DNA from 2 places in the Ruminococcus sp. AM26-12LB genome. Region 1 is predicted to be linked to the other one. Evidence: riboswitches for the same ligand, from Rfam matches in the RefSeq annotation. Region 1 holds a riboswitch; the other holds the start of a gene.
The links. A riboswitch is a leader RNA that binds a small molecule or an ion and turns the genes downstream of it on or off. The one in region 1 is predicted to bind cobalamin.
Positions count from the first base shown of each region.

Region 2: it holds a riboswitch for cobalamin, as region 1 does, so the genes downstream of both, DW694_RS07130 (ABC transporter substrate-binding protein) here and DW694_RS14975 (ABC transporter permease) in region 1, are expected to answer to the same signal.

Region 1 covers NZ_QUJX01000022.1:26,964-30,124, forward strand. Annotated here, with positions in the region: gene DW694_RS14970 (MATE family efflux transporter) at 1-655, shown strand, start outside; cobalamin riboswitch at 797-971, shown strand; gene DW694_RS14975 (ABC transporter permease) at 1,107-2,036, shown strand; gene nikC (nickel transporter permease) at 2,052-2,915, shown strand; gene DW694_RS14985 (ABC transporter ATP-binding protein) at 2,896-3,161, shown strand, end outside.
Region 2 covers NZ_QUJX01000007.1:166,185-169,345, forward strand. Annotated here, with positions in the region: gene pcrA (DNA helicase PcrA) at 1-1,209, shown strand, start outside; cobalamin riboswitch at 1,323-1,605, shown strand; gene DW694_RS07130 (ABC transporter substrate-binding protein) at 1,707-2,801, shown strand; gene DW694_RS07135 (iron ABC transporter permease) at 2,816-3,161, shown strand, end outside.

The sequences.
Region 1 (3,161 bases):
CCTGCGGCTTTTGGAACTGGCGGTTCCTCTTGCGATACAGAATGTGATCATCTCCGTGGGAGGACTTGTGGTACAGTATGTGATCAATGGATTTGGTTTTCTGTTTGTGGCGGGATTTACGGCATCGAACAAGCTGTATGGGGTTTTGGAGATGGCTGCCGTTTCATATGGATATGCTATTACAACCTATGTGGGCCAGAATCTTGGTGCAAAGAAATATCAGAGGATTCGAAAAGGCGTGCGCAGCGGCACTTATATGGCAGTGCTCACTTCGGCTTTCATTTCCGGCATGATGGTACTGTTTGGACGTAATGTACTGTCCCTGTTTGTATCCGGTGAACCGGATCAGACCCGACAGGTATTGGATATAGCATATAAGTATTTGTTTATCATGGCTGTCTTTTTGTGGGTGCTGTATCTGCTGTATGTGTATCGTTCCGCTATCCAGGGCCTGGGTAATACTTTGATTCCGCTTGCCAGCGGCATTGCAGAATTTATAATGCGTGTCAGTGTTGCGCTGCTGCTGCCAAAACTGATCGGTGAAGATGGAATATACTATGCAGAGATCTGTGCATGGAGCAGTGCAGCTGTTTTATTATTCGTAAGTTATATGATCATTATACGGAAATATAAAGAAGTCACCGTTCATACATAATGTTATTTACTTAAGGGATCTATAATAATACAGGCAGAAAATATCCGGGTTTCACTATGAAATGTTCAGATATTTTATATTTGACAAAAAAACTATTTATATAAAAAGAAAAGTATGATATTATGATACTTACAACTATGAAAATTGAATAGTCAGAAGGGTGTACAAAGTACTTAATAAGGAATCTGGTGAAATGCCAGAACAGCCACCGCTACTGTGACAGGGACGAAAACCAAAATATCACTGGAGAGATCCGGGAAGATGGTAAGTAGGAAGAACTGGAGTCAGGAGACTTGCCTTTTTGACAGAAGAATTCTGATTCGGATGGGATACAGAAGGAATAAGCTCTGCCTGAGGTAGAGGTTTGTTTTTTGTGCTGATATGATGCTGGATCATATCAGCTTTTTTTATTTTAACCGAATAAACAGATGAAAAATGAGGAGAAATGAAAATGGGAAAAGTAATTGCAAAGCGTTTTATATTTATGATTCCGGTAGTGCTGGCGGTTACATTTATTATTTTTATGTTGAGTTTTATATCGGCAGGTGATGCTGCCAGAGTGCTGGCGGAGAAAAAATATGAGCATCCGTCACCGGAGCAGGTAGAAGAAGTACGGCATGAGGAAGGACTGGATCAGCCGGTGCTGGTACAATACGGGAAATGGCTGGATCAGGCACTTCATGGCGATTTTGGGAAATCATATTCTACCAGAAAACCGGCTTTTGAGGAATTAAAAAGATATTTTCCACAGACATTTAAACTGGCAGTTACTTCGTTTTTATTGTTGATGATCGTGTCAGTCCCTCTTGGAATTTTGTCGGCAATTTATGAAAACAGAGTTCTGGATAAAGTCATTCGCATTTTGTCGTCCCTCAGTGTATCTATGCCGTCTTTCTGGATCGGTCTGATGCTGCTCTATATATTTGGAGTAAAGCTAAAAGTGATTTCCGTGATCGGAGGAGATGCCGGAGGCATCCCGATTCTTGCGGCATTTGCCATGGATATCAGTTTCTTTGGAATTATGACGAGATTGATCCGTACCAATATGATACAGGTGCTGAAGCAGGATTACATACGTGCCAGCAGAGCTAAGGGATTGTCATCTGTAAATGTAATTTTGCGTCATGGTCTGAAAAATATCCTGATTCCTGTGCTGACACGTCTGGTATCAATTGTGATCGGTTTTTTCTGTGGCTCAGCTGTGATAGAAAGTATTTTTTCAATTCAGGGAATCGGAAATCTGGCATTGAAATCCGTGATCTCAAAAGACACTCCGGTGCTGCAATGTTTTATCTTTATTCTGGCTGTTGGCATTGTAGTATTAAATTTTCTTGTGGATATCGCCTATTCTGCGATTGACCGGCGAATCCAGTTAAAGTAAAGGAGAGATCATAGAATGGAAAGCAGAAGAAAGCAGAAAACAGAAAAAAGCATGATCCAGAATCTGTACTGGAAACAGGTATTCCGGTCACCGAAAACAAAAATAGGATTGATGGTGGTCATAATTTTTGCATTGGCAGCTATTTTTGCACCTGTACTGGCGCCGCATGATCCACTGCTTGTGGATGTTTCGATAAAATTAAAGAATCCGTCGGCGGCATATCCTTTAGGTACTGATCAGCTGGGACGATGTATTTTATCAAGACTTCTCTGGGGCAGCCGGTATTCACTGAGCTATAGCTTTACGGTGCTTCTGATTACTGTATGTGTCGGGGTGCCTATCGGACTGTTTGCCGGATATGTAGGTGGAAAAATCGATTCCATAATTATGAGGATCATTGATGTATTTATGGCTATGCCGGTCTTTATTGTGGCACTTGCCATTGCAGGAACCGTAGGAGCCAGCGGCGCTCATCTGATTCTGTCCTTATCGGTCGTATCCTGGGCAGAATATGCAAGGCTTGCCCGAGCATTGACACTTCAGGAAAAAAATAAAAATTATATGACCGCACTAAAAGCCGGCGGCTGCGGCCACGCAAGGATCATATTTAGGCATGTATTGAGAAATATCCTGCCATCTGTGATCGCACTGGCAACAATGGAAATCGGTTCGATCATTCTGTCAATTGCCGGTTTTTCCTTTATCGGCCTTGGTGTGCAGGCACCGACACCGGAATGGGGGATCATGCTCAGTGACAGTAGAAGTTATATCCAGACTTATCCAAGACTGATGTTTTATCCGGGCATACTGATCATGATCATTGTTCTGGCATTTAATTATCTGGGGGAGGGAATACAGAATGGAACAGCCCAAAAATGATGTCCTAAGGGTAAAAAGACTACATGTGGAGTTTCAGACATCTCACGGAATGGTTCATGCAGTAAAAGATGTCAGCCTGGAAGTAAAACGCGGAAGGATCCATGCTCTGGTGGGAGAAAGTGGAAGCGGCAAGTCAGTTACCTCTCTGACGATCATGAATCTGCTTGCAGGAAATGGAAAGGTGATATCCGGAGATGTGACACTGAACGAAAAGAGTCTTCTGAAGTTATCAGGAAAAGAAAAACG
Region 2 (3,161 bases), on a different contig from region 1:
GGGAAGTTCCAGTACAAGGACTGTGCAGTACTTTATCGGACCAATGCCCAGTCTCGTCTCTTTGAGGAGAAATTTCTCCTGGCAAATGTTCCTTATAAGATTGTCGGCGGCGTGAATTTTTATGCCCGCAAAGAGATCAAGGATCTGTTAAGCTATCTGAAGACCATTGACAATGCCAGTGATGATCTGGCTGTGCGCAGGATCTTAAATGTGCCAAAAAGAGGGATCGGACTCACCAGCATCGGCCGTGTCCAGGACTATGCGGATATGATGAACCTGAGCTTTTACGATGCGCTACGCGTGGTGGAGGAAGTACCGTCCATTGGCAGGGCAGCAGGAAAGATCAATGATTTTGTATCCTTTATCCAGGGACTGAAAAGTAAGGCAGAGGCCTATACAGTCCGTGAAACCCTGGAAGAGGTCATTGAGCTTACCGGTTATGTGAAGGAACTGGAGGCAGAGAAAACGGAGGAGGCCCAGGCGAGGATCGAAAATATCGATGAGCTGATCTCCAAGACAGAATCCTTCCAGGAAGCCATGGAGGAGGCCGGACAGCCGGCAACACTTTCTGCATTTCTGGAGGAGATCGCACTGGTGGCAGATATCGATTCTGTTGATCCGGATCAGGATTATGTGCTGCTGATGACCCTTCACAGTGCCAAGGGACTGGAATTCCCCAATGTATTTATCGTGGGAATGGAGGACGGTGTTTTTCCGGGATATGCTTCCATCTGGTCCGGTGATCCGTCGGATATCGAGGAGGAGCGAAGGCTCTGTTATGTGGGGATCACCCGTGCCATGAAGGAACTGACTTTAACCTGTGCAAAACAGCGGATGATCCGTGGGGAGACTCAGTATAACCGTGTGTCACGTTTTGTAAGGGAGGTTCCACGGGAGCTGGTAGATCTTGGACATACCATTCAGGAGAAAAAGCCCAGAGTAGATGATATCGTATCTCCGAAAAGCGCCTATGCCCAGATGAAAATGAATTTCCAGGCAAAGAGCACCCTGCAGAAAAAAGATTTCACAGTGAAGAAGGCGGACAGCCTGGACTATGGTGAGGGAGACACGGTCCGTCATGTGAAATTCGGAGTCGGTATCGTAAAAAATATCGCAGACGGCGGCAGAGACTACGAAGTGACGGTAGACTTTGACAAAGTCGGCGTGAAAAAAATGTTCGCCGGTTTTGCCAAGCTGAAAAAGATCTGAGAGGGATCTCTCCGGGCAGACTATTTCTGCAAAAAACTGTAAAAATCCGGCCTCAAGGTTGTAATTGGAAAACCGGTATGTTAGAATCAGTATCAGCGTAATTGAATTGCTGTGAAGTGAACAGTATCACCGGCACATATGCTGCCGGATACTGTGAGAGGGAATCGGGTAAAAAGCCTGAGCGGTTGCGGCCACTGTATACAGAAGAAGGGATTTCACATGCCATTGCAGAAACTCATGTGAGAAGGCGAAATCCCGATGTCAGAGAGATTCTGGAGAAAATTCTGATACATCATTCATGATCGGCTAAAAGATGAATGGTGTATCAGTTTTTATTTTGCGGAGTTTTTTCTGAGTCTGTAAGTCAGGAAACCTGCTTGACAGTATGTAAGTGGGAGCTTCCGTACAAAGTGTTCCGTGCAGATTTTATGAAGCCCCATCTTTTCGGTTACCCATAGGCAACAGGAGATAAAACAGGCGAAAAGAGAGGAAATGAAATGAAAAACAAGTATGTATCCACAAGAATCATGGCAATGGTAATGGCAGCGGCAATGACCGTATCAGCAGCTCCGGCTGTTTATGCCGCAGAGAGAGCAGACTCCGAGACCATCAAGGAAGACAACCAGCCGGCAGCAGAAGACAGTACAGAGTCTGCAGACACCGAAGATTCTTCCGCAGAGGCAACCAAGACAGAATATCCTCTGACCATCACAACCTATGATTACGATGGAAACGAAATCGAAACCACTTATGAAAAAGCACCGGAAAAAGTCCTTGCTGTATATCAGGGAAGCATTGAGACTATGCTCGCACTTGGTCTGGAAGACCACCTGGTAGCTACCGCAGGTCTTGATAATGAAGTTCCGGAAGATCTCAAAGAAGCATTCTCAAAAACAAATTATCTTGACGAATTTACCCCATCCCTTGAAACTGTAACAATGCTGGAGCCGGACATGATCTTATCCTGGAGCTCTCTTTTCTCTGATAAGAATCTGGGAAATGTAACAGACTGGATCGACAAAGGCTGCAACACCTACTACAACACCAATACTCGTCCGGACGGCGACAGAACACTGGAAAATGAATTCACAGATATCTTAAATATCGGAAAGATCTTCGATGTACAGGACAAAGCACAGGCTATCGTTGATGATGCAAAAGCAGTGATCGACAAAACTCTTACTGCAACTGCAGATGTAAAAGACAAACCAAGCGTAATGGTATTGGAGCCTCTTGGAGATGACATCACAAACTATGGCGTAAAGAGCCTTGGCGGAGATATGGTAACACAGTTAGGCGCAACTCTTGCAAACCCGGATGCTTCCACCGTTGGAAAAGAGGATATCATCGCAGCCAACCCTGACGTGATCTTTGTGGTTTACATGCCATATGCAGGAGATGATCCGGAAACTGTTAAGAACAGCCAGCTTGCAGTGATCCAGGATGATGAGTCCCTGAAGAGCCTTGACGCAGTAAAGAACGGACGTGTTTACCCGATCATGCTCAGTGAGATGTATGCAAGTGCAACACGTACCCAGGACGGAATCGAAACTTTTGCAAAGGGATTATATCCGGACGTAAATCTTGACTGATCGGAGAAAATGCAGTGAAAGAAACAGCTTCACAGAGAAAAAAAGATAAGGTGCTCAGAACATCCATGTATGTGGCAGTTCTCATCGGACTTGCAGGATTCCTTATTTTTTCCATACTTGCAGCCATCACTTTTGGAAATGCGGATCTGTCACTGAAGGATGTATACAGCGTTATCGCTTATAAATTGTTTCATATAAAAAGTCTGTCCGCCTATGCGGAAGGCGCAGTTCATGATGTTGTGTGGCTGATCCGGCTGCCTAGAGTCCTTCTGGCTCTGGCAGTTGGAATGGCTCTTTCCGTGTGCGGCGTGGTGATGCAGGCTATCGTGCAGAACCCGCTGGCAGACCCGTATGTGCTGG